DNA from 2 places in the Shewanella sp. SP1S2-4 genome. Region 2 is predicted to be linked to the other one. Evidence: riboswitches for the same ligand, from Rfam matches in the RefSeq annotation. Region 2 holds a riboswitch; the other holds the start of a gene.
The links. Region 2 has a riboswitch for cobalamin ahead of Q4Q52_RS10285 (ABC transporter ATP-binding protein). Riboswitches for the same ligand answer to the same signal wherever they lie in the genome.

Region 1: another riboswitch for cobalamin. It lies ahead of Q4Q52_RS03615 (TonB-dependent receptor); the one in region 2 lies ahead of Q4Q52_RS10285 (ABC transporter ATP-binding protein).

The regions. Positions count from the first base shown of each region.
Region 1 covers NZ_JAUOET010000002.1:313,142-322,634, forward strand. Annotated here, with positions in the region: gene Q4Q52_RS03585 (DUF3103 domain-containing protein) at 342-1,526, shown strand; gene azu (azurin) at 1,626-2,102, opposite strand; gene rbsK (ribokinase) at 2,397-3,308, opposite strand; gene rihA (pyrimidine-specific ribonucleoside hydrolase RihA) at 3,328-4,284, opposite strand; gene Q4Q52_RS03605 (hypothetical protein) at 4,519-5,961, shown strand; gene Q4Q52_RS03610 (hypothetical protein) at 6,166-6,834, shown strand; cobalamin riboswitch at 6,971-7,204, shown strand; gene Q4Q52_RS03615 (TonB-dependent receptor) at 7,313-9,274, shown strand; gene Q4Q52_RS03620 (hypothetical protein) at 9,338-9,493, opposite strand, start outside.
Region 2 covers NZ_JAUOET010000008.1:115,471-124,963, reverse strand. Annotated here, with positions in the region: gene Q4Q52_RS10300 (LysR family transcriptional regulator) at 105-1,097, shown strand; gene metH (methionine synthase) at 1,744-5,478, opposite strand; gene Q4Q52_RS10290 (histidine phosphatase family protein) at 5,755-6,486, shown strand; cobalamin riboswitch at 6,691-6,857, shown strand; gene Q4Q52_RS10285 (ABC transporter ATP-binding protein) at 6,957-7,850, shown strand; gene Q4Q52_RS10280 (FecCD family ABC transporter permease) at 7,921-8,976, shown strand; gene cobT (nicotinate-nucleotide--dimethylbenzimidazole phosphoribosyltransferase) at 9,142-9,493, shown strand, end outside.

The DNA.
Region 1 (9,493 bases), on a different contig from region 2:
TCAAGCTAGTGTGACTGTTAGGGCGCGCATGACGCGTTCTGAAACGTCACTCTGGCTATAAATAACAAAAGGCGGATCTTAGGATCCGCCTTTTGTGTTTTTGTCGCTCAACCTCGTTGAGCTTATGAACTCATTTTTTCCTGTTCACTCCGCACGTTTTGGCCGATTAAGGGTCGTTATCGCTATAGTCTTGTTTTTAGAGAGTTTCAGCGCTATTGCGTATTCTATACCATTAATAAATAACGATAATTATTATCGTTTGGTTTACTTGGATTCAGGTCTGTGCTCATATGTAGAGAATTCGAACACACGTTTAATTTTATTAAGGTAAGGGAACTCCTATGAAACTACTTCAATCCAGTTTATTGCTGTGTTTGTCGGCTTCGGCAACCATGAGTTATGGCCAAGCCTTAGATGGAGAGGCGTTACGCTTGCTACAGGCGTCGCTAAAGGATTCGACTTTGGATGCACAAGCTCAGTTAACCAATACTAAGCGGGCATTGGCGTTAGATTTGAGCCATCAATATGCGCAGCTTGCGCCTATCTTACAGACTGAAATAAACCAGTATCAGTTGGCAGTAAATGCCGATGACATTCTGTCTCAGCATAGGCTCAATGATAATGTGATCACCAAAGCCGATGCGTCGATTCGCCGAGTGAAGGGCTTAAGTGCCAAAGCGGATTCTCTGGTGCAAGTGCGTCTGGCGGATGAAACCATGTTAACCCCATGGCAGCAAGGTGAGTCTCCTTTATTTGCCTATGAGCCCGATGGTGACGAGAGTCAGTGGGATTATATTGAAGCCTTTGATATTCATGGGCAAGTGCATCAATTAGACGTGTATAACCTACCGCAGCAGCCGGTGTTTGTGGTCGGTATCGACAGTAAAAAAGCCTTTTTGGCTGGCTTAGAGGTGATGCGGGCGACATTTGCCGAAGCACAATCGGCGAAAAAAGATGGCGTGCTACTGAGCCGTGCGCAAACACAGGCGGTGGCAGACAAGCCTATTTCAACCACAGTGATCAAACAAATATCCTTGAAGGATGACCATGAGCCGTGGATTTCTGGTCGAGCCGAGATTTACGGCATAGTGACTGGGGTTGACCCGAGCCGTGAAGAACCTGTGCTCGATATCGTCGAAATGCCCTATTTAGATTATGCGGATACGACCTATTATCCGAATCAAATCATCATCCATTGGGAGCGTTATCGTTGGGCGGCTGCGGACATGATCCTAATGGAGCATGACGATGGCACTAACTATAAAGTGTTGGCCACTAAGTTGTTGGAAGCGGCGGAGCAGATCTTAAAGTCGATCCCCGATCCTGAAGCTCAGGGTTATGCGCTGATCCCGCAAATCACCAATGGTATTTTAAGTGTGATGCCGGATGCTTGGTTCACTAATGACGATGACTTTGTTGACGTGTATTACACCTTGCAGGAAGGGGTTGAATATCCTAACTTGAACGGGGCTAACGGTAATGCGATGACGAGCTTTGCGCCATTAGTCATCCAACCAAGACCATGATGAATTATTGCGGCTAAATGCAATGGCTGGAATGTAAAAGCGGATCCTAAGATCCGCTTTTTTGTTTTTATCACTTAACGTTAGGCTAAGCCATTCACCTTAAGCTTTTAGCTTGAAACTACCTTGCATAATCGCCCAGTGGCCTGGGAAGCTACAGAAGAATTGGTAGGCTTCAGTAGCGCTCATGCCAGCAGTGCTAAAGGTGATAGACGTTGATTCGCCGCCGCCCACTAATGGCGTGTGAGCGATAACGCGAGTATCACCTGCTTTGACATAGGCTGCATCAGGACCGGCACTCATACCTTCGGTCGCTACGGCTGACATATCGGCTGCCTTAGTTAATACCCAGTTGTGGCCCATAGCTGCTTTTGGCAACGTGCCTGAGTGGGTTAAGGTTAAGGTCACTTCTTTACAGCTTGCAGGTACAGACAGCTCTTTAGTGTCAAATTGCATTGCATCAGTGGCGGCAATTTTCAGTTCACATTCGTTGGCACTCGCTTGGCTAGCGAATAATAATCCGAGGCCGATTAGGCTAGTGCTGGTCACGTTACGTAAAGCTGTGCTTTTTGCTTTCATCTGGTACTTCCTTAGTTGAACAAGGGTAGCCGAGTCCTTTTGACTCGGACATGCGCCTACCAGAATAAGCAATCTTCATTAAATGGGAATGAAATCAGCGTGTAAATTATGTATATGCAACTTTCGTTTGAAAGCTTGCATCGTTATTGGCGGCAAAATTGTTAGCGGTAAACATAGGTGAGTACTTAGTTGGAGTGAACTAAGTACTCAGAAGTTATTATTTATATGTTTGATTTATAAATGATAATTTGTAGGTTCTAACGCAGGGCGTCTACTTCAGAACTTCTTACGTTTTTAGTACGAAAGCTCCTGTCGATAGGGAATAGCACGTTGTGCACCTGGGCGAGTGACAGTAATGGCACTGGCCGCATTGGCAAATCCCACGGCGGCAGCAATTGACATACCTTCGCTCAAGCCGACGACTAGGGCGCCGTTGAAGGTATCCCCTGCAGCGACTGTGTCTATGGCTTGCACTTCAAGTGCGGGCACTAGCCCGGTAAAACCTGGGCTGCTGATATATGCGCCGCGACTGCCTAAAGTAATCACTACAATTCCTACACCTTGCTGGTGCAGAAGCTGCGCAGCCATTTGAGCATCATCGAGATGGTTAATTTCAACGCCAGTTAAAGCTTCTGCTTCAGTCTCATTAGGCGTAATCACATCAACCCATTTGAGTACATCGTGGCCAAGGGCGGTCGCTGGGGCGGGATTTAATACCGTAGTTACGCCAAAGGTTTTTGCCATTTGTAATGCCTTTGCCACTGTGGCAGCAGGCGTTTCTAGTTGAATTAAAAGGAATTGAGCACGGGAAAACAGAGCATAGTGATTTTCTAAATCATCGGGTGAAAGAGTGGCGTTGGCTCCCGCAGCAACACCTATGGTGTTTTCACCGTTGTCACCGATAAAAATCATCGCTGTGCCTGTACTCTGCTCCGCTATCTGGCTAATACCTTCTGTACTGATGCCATCTTTAATCCAGCTTTGACGCATATCATCGCCGATACTGTCTTGGCCGAGGTGGCAGATAAAGTCAGTGCGGGTGCCTGATTTAGCTAAACGCGCGCAGGCGACTGCTTGGTTGGCTCCTTTACCTCCCTGTTCGAGTCGATAATCTCGGCTCATTAAGGTTTGCCCTGCTGCGGGCAGGTACTCAAATTTCATCACATGATCGGCATTAGCACTGCCGATAACGAGTATCTGGCTCATAGAAAACTCACTGTTATTTTCATCTGCGATTGAGATAAGTTGGATCATAGACACGTAAACTGTCTACCAGTAAATCGACAAAACCGAGTCTGTCGAGCCCAAATAGCACAGTCGCATTGGCGGTTTTGCCTGTGAGTTGATAGCGATCAACCACTGTCATGCCTAAGGTCAACTCGCTTTGGGTTTCAATCCCGACCCAGCAATCTTGTGCCTCAAACAGCTCAGGTTTGAGCAACCAAGCGATAGTACAGGGGTCGTGCAATGGCGCGCCAATGAAGCCCCATTTAGGATCTCTGTGGTAAATCATAAAGAAATCTAATAACTCGGCGACGCACTGAGCAATTGGATTTGGGATGGCGCGAATCCGTTCTATATCTTCATCCATGATTTGCGCTTGATGGGTCACATCGAGCCCGCACATAGTGATGGGAATACCTGACTTAAAGACGATATCTGCGGCTTCGGGATCGACAAAAATATTAAACTCGGCGGCAGGCGTCCAATTACCGACACCCGCGGCGCCGCCCATCAGCACAATGCGCTCGATTTTAGGGCGCAGCTCGCTATGACTCGCCAGTAAAAGGGCAATGTTAGTCAGCGGCCCCGTGGGCACTAAAGTCACTGGCTGTGTGCTTTGGCGGATTTGTTGCGCCATCAGTTCAACGGCCGTTATGGCTTGTGGGCTGAAGCTCGGTTCGGGCAATGCGGGGCCATCGAGGCCAGTCTCGCCGTGAACATTGTCGGCGATAATCAGTTCACGTGTTAGCGGCTTAGTGGCACCGCCCGCGACTGGGATATCACCACGGTTTAACAGGGTTAAGATCCGCAGGGCGTTGTTGAGGGTTTTATCTGGGGTTTGATTGCCAGCGCTAGTCGTGACGGCAAGGGGAACGAGGTCTGGGTGAGCTAAGGCTAAGATCAGCGCGATAGCATCGTCATGGCCGGGATCGCAATCAAGAATAATGTGACGAGTCATACTGTTACTCCTTTAAACAGCGGTACTGGATACTTAGAATAGCATGCCATAAGTTAGGCGCTAGCCTGTGGAGGATACTTGCAGAGCAAACTGTGAGCGTTTTCGTCTTTTTATCAACAAGCTGCTAGAATTCTGCCCATTTTTGACACTAGGCGATGCTAGGTTAATCCATTCTCGCTCTGTCCGCTGCACAATATTGAATGACATATCCAAGCAAATACAAGGAAATAAGTAATGCTCACTCATCGAATCACTTGGCCCATGGCTTTACTCGCGGGCATGGTTGCCATGCAGATCTCTGGCTGTAGCGATCCTCAACCTATGGCCATTATTGAAAGCAATAACGAGTCATTGCTGCAGTTCGATAATGGTAAACTCATCCAATTTAAGGAAAAACCGAGTCCGCAGTATCGCCATATTCCCTGTGATTTACCCGCGGTAAATACCGTTGTAGCAAATGATATGGCAGTGGCTGCCATCACCCAAAATGGCGATGTGATCACTTGGGGAAATAGTTTTAGCGGCGGCGATAGTCGTGAAGTTGCTGCGGAGCTTAAACACGTCAAACAAGTCGTGCCTATAAAGGAAGGTTTTGCCGCACTACGTGAAGATGGCACTGTGGTGTACTGGGGACGTGCAGGGAAACTGAGCCTCGACAAAGCCCTGCAAAGTCGAATGACAAACATCACTAAACTCTATGCTAATCGTGAGGCGGTAGCCGCACTCGATGCTAGTGGAAAAGTGCACACTTGGGGTTATGGGGCCGAAGGCGGCAATAGCCAACATGTGCAGGATAAACTGTTTGATGTCGTGGATATTTTTGCTGAAGGACGAAGTTTTACTGCTCTTAAAAAAGACGGAAGCACTGTGATTTGGGGGCAAGTTGAACGGTCAACCAATATGAAAAAGCTGCTGCCACAGTTAATGGATGTTGTGAGTGTTGAATATACCCAAGGAACTTATGCAGCTCTAAAAAAGGATGGCAGCGTCGTAACTTGGGGGCAGAGTAGTGATGTTTATTCTATTCGCAGTGCGCTACTGGATGTCGCGAGTATTACGTCAAATAGCTGTGCTTTTGCAATCTTAAGTCCAACGGGTGAGGCGCACTTTTGGGGCAATGAAACGAACTGTGGTATCGATTGGCTTAAACAAACGGATATTAAAGGCGTGAACAGTATTGTCAGTGTTGGCACGGGATTTTTGTTGCTGCGTGACAATGCCGTACCGCAAATCCTGGTCGATGATAGTGACTACGCCTATCTATATGGTTTTCACTATGCTCAAGATATCCTCAATCGGTATTGGCAGGATGGAAGCAAGATCACCCCAGGTTCGGCATCATTTGTATTTACCCGTCCTGACGGCAAAGTCGTGCCAGTAGGTTATAGGGCTAACCTAGACAATGTTGAGAAGCTCATAGCGCGTATTCCACGATTAACTTGGTTAGCGAGGGCGGGTGAGGGGTATGTCGGGATCAGTGAAAAGGGGGAATGGGTCTCTTGGTCGATGAATAACGAGATGTTCGCTAAATCTCCGCTACCGCCTGCCGATTCGTTGGTGATAAAGCCGCTGGATTTTACCCCTGTTGCACAATGCGAAACGCCAGAGCAACGACAGGTGATTCTGAGTCAGGAAAGGCCTAAACCTGAAGTGAAAATGTGGTTGTTTAGTGAATAGCACTAACCTCTTTGCCGCTATTGTGCTGATAAACGGGATATTTCCCTGTTATTCAAGTCGTGATAGTGATTATTTCTTTTAAAGTGGCAGTTAATATAACTTTTTGACTGTTTTCAGCGAAGGTTCTTCGTTAGAATGCTGGGTGTTTTCTGTTCAATTTCATGATGTCGTATTAATTATAAGTGCGATACAAGGATGATAAGTATGAAATTAGCATTGTGTTCACCTATTGGATTGTTTCAAGGTGCCAGTGTGTTATTACTCTGCAGCTTAATTGGCTCAGAGCCAGTTCAAGCCACATTAGATTTAGCTCGGAGCGAAAGCGGCGCTGCTCATACCCATGTATTGCCGGTATTTGGTCAGCAATTAGGGTTCAATCTGCCTGCGGGCTGGAAGCAGGCTTATCATGAGGAGCAAGCAGGCATGTTTATGGCAGAATATGTGCCTGAGCAGGAAGCATTAACCCAGTGGAGTGCACTATTTTGCGTGCAGGGCTTTAAGGATATGGCCGAGAGTATTAGCCCTGAGCGTTTTTTAGATGCGATGGCCCAGACCTATAAATCGACCTGTGACGGCGAAGTGGTGTACCAGAAGCTCGGCGACACTGAAGTTGATGGACACGAGGGATTTAAAGCTATTTTAGGCTGTACAGCCATGCCCAATATCCACAATGCCACGCAAGTGAATCCCAAAGCCTATGCTTCGATTCCTCAAGGGGAAATTGGCTACTATACGGTTGTCAGTGGCAATAAAGATTTGTATCTACTGCATAAGTCGATGCGAGGTGCCGTTTTTTCTGCCGATAAACCACCACTGCAGGCAGATAATAGCCAAGATTTTATCTCCGCTTTAGTCCCATTCTCCTTGAAGTAGACTGTAGATGTTCGCTTGAGTTTGATGGACTTTCATCCGTATAGACGTCTATAATGCGCGCGCTCAGGCTCTATAATGTGCTGAGCCTTAAGGGAGTATCGCTGTTTTATTGATGGCTGTGCCCTATGAATCAAATTTTTAGTCAACCTTCTGAGGTGCTTGCGTGCGAAAGCCGCGAGATAATCGGGAAGCCAGTGAAATTCTGGCACTGCCCCCGCAACGGTAAAAGGTGAGAGAAGACCGCGTTTGATTGGTGTGTTCAAGACAGAACCCGATAGTCAGAATGTTAAAGGTCAGTCTCGCGTTAATTCTATTTTTACGGATTAACATAGCCTAAGTCCGGAGACCGGCCCTAAAGGTGTTTTTGAGATTTCGGTGGGCAGATCTCAAAATGCGATAGTCACTGTCAGTATCTTTTACTGAATGAACAGTATCGTGGCGCTAATGCCCCGTTTTCCTTGCAGGAGTTAAAGGTAAAATGGGAACAAATCCAACAAAAATCGCGCTGCTGATCGGTAGCCTTTGCAGTTTTTCCGTTATCGCGCCCGCTATGGCGGCAGACGATACCAGCACAGCGAAAGTCGACGAGCATCTTGTCGTGATCGGCCGCTCTGACAATACCCCGTTAAATATTGCCGCGAATGTGAATGTGATTGACGCTGCGGCGATTGAAATGAGCGGTGCCACTAGCGTGACTGAGGTTTTACGCGGTCAAAGCGGTATTCAAATTTCGGATAATAACATCGGTACTAGTTTTGCGATGCGTGGCTTTAGCGCCAGCACTGCCGTTAATAACACGCTGATTTTACTTGATGGTCGTCGCCTCAATAATATCGATATCGCTGCTCCTAGTCTTAATGCCATTCCGCTTAACCAAGTCGAGCGCATCGAAATTTTATCGGGTAGTGCGGGTGTGCTTTATGGCGACCAAGCGGTAGGCGGCGTGATCAATATTGTCACTAAATCCCCTGAAAATACTGGTGGTAGCGTGCAGTTATCCGGCGGCAGCTTTGATACCTATGAAGGTCGCGGTGATGTGTCTGGCGCGATCAACAAGGATTGGCGTTACTTTTTCACTGGTAGCTATAACCAAGGTGACAACTACCGCAAGCATAATGCCAATGAAACAGGGTCGATTTTAGGTCGCATTCAATATAAAACGGCCACAGATTCGTTCTTTATTGAAACCAGCTATTACGACGATGACCGTGAAAATCCTGGCTCATTGACAGAAGAACAGTTCAATAAAGACCCACGCCAATCTTTCAAGAGCAGCGAATATGTCCATGAGATGACCACTGCGGCGCGCACGGGTTATCAGCATCAGCTTAATCAAAATTGGGCTTTAGCAGCGGATTTAGATTATAGCGATACCTTAGTGTCTTCTTTTAATTGGGGGGCGAACAGCCATAACACGCGCTCACTGTTGATGTTTAGCCCTAAAGCGTTAGCGAACTACAGTACCCGTCAAGGTGAGCTAAATCTAGTCACAGGTTTAGACATCAGCCGTGGTAAGGCCGATTTTGACACTATGGCGCGGAGTAATGTACAACAAATGCAAAGCGCCTATCTACAAGCCACTGTGCCATTAAGCCATACCCTAAGTTATGTTGTGGGTGGTCGTTATGCGCGGGTGACCGACGAGTTAGTCGATGGTAATGTCTATCCTAATGGCATGGATTTAGATGAAGATGCGACAGCATTCGAGTTTGGCCTGAACTACCGTCCTAGTACAGAGCACAGATTCTATCTACGTGGCGATGAAAACTTCCGTTTTGCGAAAGTGGATGAGCAAGCTTATACCTCTAAAAATGTGTTTGGCTTAAAGCCGCAGACGGGCCGCTCCTACGAAGCGGGTTGGGATTGGACTCTTGCGAGCCAAACTTTACGAGTAAGCCTATACCGTCTCGATTTGGAAGATGAAATTGTCTTCGACCCAAGTGCGGAAAAACCTGAACTTGGCAGTTTCCAAGGTGCGAACGTTAATGCCGACGCTTCTCGTCGTTATGGCGCGAGTGCCGATTGGGATTGGCAGGTGACTCAAGCAATGCAACTCGGGTTAGAGTATAACTATATCGATGCTGAATTTACTGACGGTATCAATGATGGCAAGGAGCTGTCTTGGGTGGCAAAACACACGGGGCGTGGTTATGTCAGCATGGATTTTGCTGAGCATTTCCAAGTCTTTGCCGAAGCTATCTACACGGGTGATCGTTTTATTGAAGGCGATAACGGTAACGAAGGCGATAAGCTGGCCAGTTATGTGCTTGGTAATTTAGCCTTGAACTACAACCGTGATGCTTGGCTTGCCAGTCTGCGTATCGATAACCTATTTGATAAAGACTATGTTAGCGCAGGCTATTATGGTGGTGGAATATATAATGGTTATTACTCAGGCCGTGGTCGCGATATTCGTTTAACCCTTGGTTATCGTTTTTAATATCTGACTAAATGAGCGAATTTAGCAGCCTTTAAATCAATATAAAGGCTGCTTTTTTTGCAATTATTTACTCTTAAATTGTTTATCTTGTTCTTCTTTATTTAGCGGTTTAATACCAAGATAATATTCATAACTATTTTTATCGCTGTTATCGACAGTCGTCTCATTTTTGCTATTAATTTCTTTCGATGTACTGTCTTCTTTATTTGCATACATAGT
Region 2 (9,493 bases):
GTCCGTGGTGAGTCGTGAAGCTTGACGCAGAAAAGCATAACTCGGAGAATGGTTTCCAATAAGGTATGTAATAAGAAATGAATTGTTTCTTTACTGGAACCAATATGGCTATCGATACTTCGGCATTGCACCTGCAATTACCTAATTTATATATATTTCGTTGTGTCACTCAGTTAGGCAGTTTTCAAGCCGCTGCTGATGCGCTGCAGTTGCCTCGTTCGTCCGTTAGTAAGAAAATTGCCCAGCTTGAACACCAACTTGGGCTTAGGTTGTTGCAGCGCAGTACGCGCCAGCTCAATTTAACCGATTCGGGTACTGAGTTGCTGGCCATCACCGATTCACTAACAGAATTGCTTAGCAATACCGCTAAGCTCACCGAGCAAGCGCAAGCTAAACCCAGTGGGCGGGTAAAAATCAGTAGCTCAACCATCCTAGGTCAACGCTATCTGCTGCCTTTACTGCCTAAGCTGAAACAACTTTTTCCCGAGATAGTGATAGACATCAATCTTGATGATCGCGTGGTCGATTTAATTGAGCTAGGGATAGATATTGCGCTGCGGGTCGGTGAGTTGCCCGATTCTTCATTGGTCGCGCGCCGTATCGGCACGAAATCATGGGCCTGTTTTGCCAGTCCCGCCTACCTTAAGCAGGCCGCTAAACTTGAGGTGCCCAACGATTTAGCTGCGCACCAATGTTTAATCTTTCGTCATCAAAAGCTCGCCATGGATTGTTGGCACTTTCGTAGCCCAAATGGCGAAATTGAAACTCAACACATTGTGGCATCAAGCTCCACGGATGATGGCCGAACCTTAGTCGAACTTGCTTGTATGGGCATGGGGATCATTCGGGTCGACCCCATGTTAATTCAGCCAGAACTGAGAGCCAGCCAGCTAGTACCAGTGTTAGCCAAGTGGCAACACACAGATCCTGCGCCGATTCATTTAGTGTGTTTAGGAAAAGATGCGCGAAGCCGCGCCGTCAACGAAGTGTGGCAATATTTAAGTGAACACCTCAGTCAAGCACTCGCTGCCGTAGAAAGTGACACCAATCGTTCATCAGTTATGAGGCATAACACTTATCTGTTAGAGGTTGAATAGGCTTAATTTTTTCACTGCGAAAAGTTAGCTCTAATGCCACAGACGTTCACCGATCCCCTGCGAAGTTGCTGAAGGGCGAATGAAAATCGATGATGTTCGTGCTTATGAGCAGAGGCAGGAACAGCCGAACTGGAGAAAAGATAAAAGATAGAAAAGATAGGACATGCATAACTCTTTCAATGCGAAACGTTAACTCTAATGCGACAGAAGTTCACCGATCCCCTGCGAAGTTGTCGAAATACGCAGATAGCTCTTAGTTGTTAGAGTGGGGCCGTGGCGACATCATGGATGATGGCGCAGGCTCGGGGGCACATGGATGTGCCATCTGAGCCGTTAGGCGATTTTTATTGGAGTATGAGACAGGTAACTAATGCATGTCACTTCGCTAGGGTGAGTGCTGCGTAGCAGCGTTTCGAACGAGAGCCAGGGATGGCGAACTGGCAGTTAGACAAGGACGTTGTTCGGCAAGGGAGCATCCAAGGAGGATAGGACGAGCAGTCCTCCTTGGTCGGGTGTGGGGTGAAGCCCCACGACTTTGATTTTAATTTTCTAAAGTAAAAAATTAGGGGCGATAACTCGCCCCTTAACTTTGCCCATTTATAAAGTTGCCTAAATTCAGTTTGGGCAACTTACTGAGTAAACATGATTACTCGGGATCATAATCCAACACTGGCGCCAGCCACTTCTCCGTTTCCGCAATGCTCATCCCTTTACGCTTGGCATAATCTTCCACTTGATCGCGGCCTATGTTACTCACACCAAAGTAGCGGGATTTCGGGTGGGCGAAATACCAGCCCGATACTGCCGCTGTGGGGAACATGGCGTAGCTTTCGGTGATGTTCAAGTCGATAGTCTCATCGGGCTTGAGCAAGTCCCATAACAAGCCTTTTTCTGTGTGGTCTGGGCAAGCGGGGTAGCCCGGTGCGGGGCGTATGCCTTTGTATTTCTCGCGGATTAAGGCTTCGTTGCTTAACTGCTCATCGGCCGCATAACCCCAAAACTCTTTACGTACCCGTTCGTGCATCCGCTCGGCAAAGGCTTCGGCCAAACGGTCGGCTAAGCATTTGAGCATGATGGCGTTATAGTCGTCGTGGTTGGCTTCAAAACGTGCCACATGTTCGTCTATGCCGTGGCCTGTAGTCACCGCAAAGCCGCCCATGTAATCGGCGACGCCTGAGTCTTTTGGTGCAACAAAGTCAGATAGACAGAAGTTGTCGTTGCCGACACGTTCAAGCTGCATCCGCAGGTGATGTGTGGTCATTTCGACTGTGGTGCGCGATTCATCTGTGTAGAGCTCAATGTCGTCGTAATTGACGGTATTGGCTGGGAATAAGCCGATAACCGCTTTCGCTGTGAGCCACTTTTCTTCGATGATTTGTTTGAGCATGGCCTGACCATCGGCGAACAGCTTTTGCGCCTCTTCACCGACCACTTTATCGGTGAGGATTTCGGGGTAATGGCCGTGCAGTTCCCACGAGCGGAAAAACGGTGTCCAGTCGATACGCTCAACTAAATCTTCTAATGGATAATTATCAAATACTTGGCGACCGAGCACGTTTGGCGTGAACGGGGTGTAGTTGGCCCAATCGTGTTGGCAGCGGTTTTCACGGGCCGCTTCGAGTGACACTATTTCTTTGCGCTTGGCTTGAGATAAACGCTTAGTGCGCATGTCGTCGTATTCGGCATAGGTTTCGTCTATGGTCGCTTGGCGGGTCTCGTTGTTGATGAGTTTACTCACCATAGGCACGGCGCGGGACGCATCGGCAATATAGATAGCGCCATGGGGATAATGGGGTGCAATCTTCACCGCTGTGTGGATTTTCGAGCAAGTGGCACCGCCGATAATCGCCGGAATGGTTAAGCCTTCGCGGTGGAAGGTTTTCACGTTGTGCACCATCTCGTCCAGACTCGGCGTGATGAGGCCCGACATGCCGATGATATCGATATTGTGTTCTTTCACGGCGTCGAGAATTCGCTCCACCGACACCATTACACCTAAATCGAATACCTCAAAACCGTTACAGGCGAGCACCACGCCGACGATATTTTTGCCGATATCGTGCACGTCGCCTTTTACCGTCACCATCAAAATCTTGCCGTTAGATTGGCCTTCAACCTTTTCCAGCTCGATATAGGGGTTTAAGTAAGCCACGGCTTTTTTCATCACCCGCGCCGATTTCACCACCTGTGGCAGGAACATCTTGCCTGAGCCGAACAAGTCACCGACCACGTTCATGCCGTCCATCAAGGCGCCTTCAATCACATCCAGCGGACGTTTCGCTTCTTGGCGAGCGGCTTCGGTATCTTCATCGATAAATTCGGTAATGCCTTTGACGAGCGCATGGGATAAGCGTTGGCTAACTGGCCAGCTGCGCCATTCTAAATCTTCTTTCTTACCCACCTGCGCGCCATCACCGCGGAATTTCTCCGCGATTTCAAGTAACTGCTCGGTATTGCTCGAGCCTTCGACTGGGCAGGGCAAGTTAAGCACCACGTTTTCGACCCGTACTTTAAGCTCAGGGTCGATATCGTCGTAAATGGCTAACTGACCCGCGTTGACAATGCCCATGTCCATGCCGACTTTGATGGCGTGGTACAGGAAGACCGCGTGAATCGCTTCGCGCACTGGGTTGTTACCGCGGAACGAGAACGACACGTTCGACACGCCGCCCGAAATCATTGCGTGGGGCAGGGTGGCTTTAATCGCTTTAATGGCATCAATAAAATCGACGGCATAGTTGTCGTGTTCATCGATACCCGTGGCGATGGCGAAAATGTTCGGGTCGAAGATGATGTCTTCTGGCGGAAAGCCGACCTTATCAACCAGCACCCTATAAGCGCGGGTACAGATTTCGATTTTACGCGCTTTGGTATCGGCCTGACCTTGTTCGTCGAACGCCATGATAATGGCCGCCGCGCCGTAGCGTTTCACCAGTGTTGCTTGCTCGATAAACTTAGCTTCGCCTTCTTTAAGGGAAATCGAGTTAACTATGCCCTTGCCTTGAATACATTTTAGGCCAGCTTCGATGACTTCCCACTTAGAGGAGTCGATCATAATCGGTACGCGGCTGATGTCAGGCTCAGAGGCTATCAAGTTTAAAAACTTGTGCATGATCTCGGCGCCATCGAGCATGCCTTCGTCCATGTTGATGTCGATGATCTGCGCGCCGCTTTCGACCTGCTCGCGGGCTACATCGAGCGCTTGCTCAAACTTACCGTCTTTGATCAGCTTTAAAAACTTGGCTGAACCTGTAACGTTGGTGCGTTCACCCACGTTAACGAACAGGGATTGGGCGTCGATAGTCAGCGGTTCCAAACCGGCAAGGCGGCAGGCAACGGGAATATCGGGCAACACGCGCGGGTTATGTCTGTCGACCGCTTCACGAATAACGCGGATATGTTCAGGCGTACTTCCACAGCAACCGCCGATAATATTGAGCATGCCTTCGCGCGCCCAATCTTCGATCACGTTCGCCATGTCCTCTGGGGTTTCATCATAGCCGCCAAACTCGTTCGGCAGACCCGCGTTCGGATGCGCCGACACATAACATTCGGCGATACGCGATAATTCTTCGACGTACGGGCGCAGCTCTTTTGGCCCAAGCGCACAGTTAAGGCCGATAGATAAGGGCTTGATATGGCGCAGGGAATTATAAAAGGCTTCGGTGGTTTGACCGGTAAGGGTACGGCCTGAGGCATCGGTAATGGTGCCCGAAATCATGATAGGTAAGCGGTCACTCGAATGCTGACCAAATAAGTCATCAAATACCGATTCAATCGCAAACAGTGCGGCTTTGGCATTTAAGGTATCGAATATGGTCTCGACCATAATGATGTCTGCGCCGCCTTCAATCAGCGCCTTAGTGGATTCTCGGTAAGCGCTCACTAACTCATCGAAGCTGACGTTGCGGTAGCCTGGGTCGTTCACATCAGGGCTAATCGAACACGTACGGTTAGTGGGGCCTAACACACCGGCGACGTAGCGCGGAATGCCTGTGGCAGCAAAGACTTCATCACAGGCTTCACGGGCGAGGCGGGCGCCGGCTAAGTTAATTTCGGCGGACAGCGACTGCATGTCGTAGTCAGCCATGGCGATAGTCGTAGCATTAAAGGTGTTGGTTTCTATGATGTCGGCACCGGCGTTTAAGTAGTCGGTGTGAATTTGTTTGATGATGTGGGGTTGCGACAACACCAATAAATCGTTGTTGCCTTTGACGTCAGTGTGCCAATCTTTAAAGCGTTCGCCGCGATAATCCTCTTCTTCGAGCTTGTGGTCTTGGATCATAGTGCCCATGGCACCGTCTAAGATTAGAATGCGCTCAGCAAGCTGTTTACGAATGTCTGCCAATATCTGGCCGGCTTTGGTTGAGGGTATCGTCATAAATAATTACCTTAAATACAGCTAAGTTAAGTCCAAAAATCGGCCATTGTTATGCTAAGTGCATTTTATTGTCGTCTGCCGACATTTTTTGAATACTTGTTCTTAAAAATTTGTTTTGGACATTTAAACGTATAGACGTCCATAATACGCGACTTATGATTGTCAGGGCAAGATGAAAGTCAAAGGCATTAGGAGCGAGAATCGAGAATCGAGAATCTAGAATTTAGGCTCTTGGCTTGAGTTCCTAGCATCTAGTCCCTAACTAAAAAGGCATATATGAAACAAGTTCGATTGTTATTGTTGCGCCACGGTGAGTGTGAAGGCGGCGCTATTTTGCGGGGTCGTGTGGATGTGCCTTTGAGTAAAAAGGGTTGGCAACAAATGTCGGCAGCTGTTGAGTCACAGGCCAGCGTGTGTAGCGTGATTTATAGCTCGACTTCACGCCGCTGCGGCGAATTTGCCCAAGCCTTTGCCGCCGAGCTGCATTCGACGGCGGCGCTGGTATCTGAGTCAAGGCCATTGCAGGCGCAGTTTTTAACGGGTTTACAGGAAATTGATTTTGGCGATTGGGACGGTCGTCGGCTCGATGAACTGTATCAACAAGCGGGCGAACATTTAGCGGCCTATTGGCAAAACCCTTGGCAAACACCGCCGCCCAATGGGGAAACTATGGCTAGTTTCGAGTCGCGGGTGAATGGGACGATTGACCAGATACTCGCCGCCGAGTTTAAACGGTTGATTATCGACTCAGATAACGCCGAGCAGGTTACGGGCGCTAGCGTGGGTAAGGGCTTGAGTACGGGTGAGCTGGCTGCCAAGGTATGGGTGGTGACCCACGGCGGGGTGATCCGTCACCTAATGGCGCGCGCCCTTGGGGTTGAACGGGCGGTGGGATTTTACAGTCAACTCGATTTACCCGTGGCGGCCGTGGTGAGCATTACTGTGCTGCAGGATGAGCACGGCGTTTGTTACTGGCGTTTAGATTGGCCGAGCGGACGCTGCGAGTGATATGCATCGGCCTAAGGTGAAGATTTTTCTTGTCTTACCAGCGTGATTGTCGATTGCCTATTAAGGTAAATATAGGATAATGCGTTTTCCTGGCGTCCCCCTACGCACGCGGCCTTGCAAGGCTTGCGATAGCGTATCGGATGACGTCACAGAAATAGGTGTTGGGAGTTTTGAGTGGTGCGAGTATGTTCTGTGGCAACGATTGCCAGCTTACCCTGCAAAGGCTTGAAATCAATCTCAACATAATAGGGAATCGGGGAGCTGCTTGTCAGTCAGCCCGAACTGTGCCCGCAACTGTGAGTGACTTTTTATATTGTTTTTAATACAAAAAGTGACGAGTCAGGAGACCTGCCTATTTCTGTTATCGCTGCGTGCAGCCTTAGTTCTCGAGCGGGTGACTCGAGGGAGCCGATGACAATGTGCATAACCTTTTTTAATTCAGGTTTGGACTTGCTAGGAGCACCACTTTGGTGAAACTCTCTGCCATCCAAACGAGCCATACCTTGAATGACAGCGACACTCGCCCATCAGCGAGCCAGACGGTCGCGCTTGATGTCAGCCAGCTAAGCTGGTGTATCGATGGCAAAACCATTCTTTCCAATATTAACTTTGCGCTGCCTACCGGGCAGATGCTGGGTTTGATTGGTCCAAACGGTGCGGGTAAGTCTAGCTTGCTGCGCTGTTTGTATCGCTTTGTTCGCCCGACTCAGGGCAAAATTACCCTGTTTGATCAAGATATTGAGCGTTTATCGCCCAAGGCGTTTGCCTGCCGTGTCGCTGTAGTGCAGCAAGACACGCCACATTATTTTGACCTAACCACAGAGCAATTGGTCAGCATGGGCTTAACGCCGCATAAGGGCATGTTCGATACCAATTCGAGCTGTGACGGCGAGCGCATTGCAAAGGCTCTAGAGAAAGTCGGCCTGAGCCATAAGATGCACCAACAGTACGAGCACTTATCCGGCGGTGAAAAGCAGCGTGCCTTGATCGCCCGCGCCATAGTGCAGCAGCCGCAACTGTTGATCCTCGACGAGCCAACCAACCACCTCGATGTGCGTTATCAAATTCAAATCCTCGAATTAGTGCGTAGCCTTGGCATCAGCGTGATTGCCTCCATTCACGATCTCAATTTAGCCAGCGCCCTGTGCGACAGTTTGTTGTTGATCCATAACGGTGAAGTTAGCGCTATGGGCACGCCAACTGAAGTATTAACCGAGGCGCGAATTGGCGATGTGTTTGGCGTGTGCGCTAAGGTATCGACCCATCCACAACATAAAAAGCCCTTGATCAGCTATTTTTATGGCTACCATGATTCGACGCACAGCATGGCTGATGCTTTGGCTGAGCGAGGCGAGGGCGGATGATTCAGGGAGTAAATAGCATTTCATCTCACATTTGGGGCGTATCGTGACACCTTTGACGAGACAAAAACTGATGCTGGTCGCATTAGGCATAATCACTTTGATAACCCCCATTGCCGCCACGAGTTTTGGCGCGGCGAACATCAGTTTTATGGATGTTATCCAAGTGTTTATCAATAAAATGGCCAACCTCACTCAAGCCAATGGCATGACGGAGCGCATCGTGATGGAGCTCAGACTGCCGCGTATTTTACTGGCCTTTGTGGCGGGTGCGGGTTTGTCTTTGGCGGGCAGTGTGCTGCAAACCGTGACCCGCAATCCACTGGCCGACCCTTATTTGTTTGGCATTAGCTCAGGCGCGTCCTTTGGCGCTGTGGTGATGTTGACGCTATTTACGGGCTCTGGATTTTTTGAAAATGCGGGTATGGCGGCGAACACGGGGATTTTTAGTGGCTCGGGCGCCTTGTCGGGTTTGCTCTGGTTTAGCTTGCCCTTCGGCGCTTTTATTGGCGCCAGTTTGTCGGTACTGATAGTGCTGGCCTTGTCTGGGCTTGGGCTCAATAGCCAAGTGGAGCGCATGTTGCTCTCAGGCGTGGCGACCTCCTTTATGTTCGGCGCGCTAACGAGTCTGCTGCTGTATTTCGCCAGTCCGCAGGCGACGGCTTCTGTGCTGTTTTGGAGTTTAGGCAGTTTCGCTAAGGCCAGTTGGTCCTTATTAGTGCTGCCGACACTGGTGATTGGCGCGAGCTTGTTCATTATTTTAGGTATGAAACGGCAGATCATGGCGTTGCAAGCGGGGGATGAAACGGCGCATACCTTAGGGGTGAATGTGCCTAAGTTGCGACTCAATATGCTGCTGCTCTGCTCCTTGATTACCGCGATTTTGGTTGCCACCTGCGGCGGTATTGGGTTTGTCGGTTTGATGATCCCCCACACAGTGCGCATGCTGTTTCCCGGTCGTCAGCCGATTATTTTAACGGCGCTGGTGGGCGGATTATTTATGGTGTGGATTGATGTGCTGGCGCGCTGTTTACTTGGCAATCAAGAGTTGCCCGTGGGGATTATCACGGCGGCCATAGGTAGCATGTTCTTTTTGCTGATTTTGCGTAAACGCAGAGTCATGGCGTAAGCACCTAGTCAGAACGTAATCCTAGAGTCATCTAGCAAGCGCAGACTGGCTGGATAATCAGCATTTTTGTTGATATCTGCCCCGCGATTGGAAATGCAAAATTGGACATGTTAGTCATAGACGCAGGATGCGTTGTGGTTATTTAAGATAATAAGTGGAGTGTGGATGTCTCAGTCAGCCGTGTCTTTTCAAATCAGCCCTGTGAGTAAAGCGCAGGATCCGCTGATCCAGCAAAAAATTGATCTTAAGACTAAGCCGCCCGGCGCCTTAGGTCAGCTCGAATCCTTAGCCTTACAGATTGCCCGCGTGCAAGCGACTGATTTGCAACAAACGGATCAGCCACAAAATACTGTGCTGAAAATCGTTCATCCAACCATGTTAGTGTTTGCGGGTGATCATGGTATTGCCGCAGAAGGCGTGTCGATTGCCCCTAGCGAAGTGACGCGCCAAATGGTGCAAAACTTTGCCCATGGCGGCGCGGCGATTAACGTTTTTTGTCGGCAGGTGGGCTTTACGC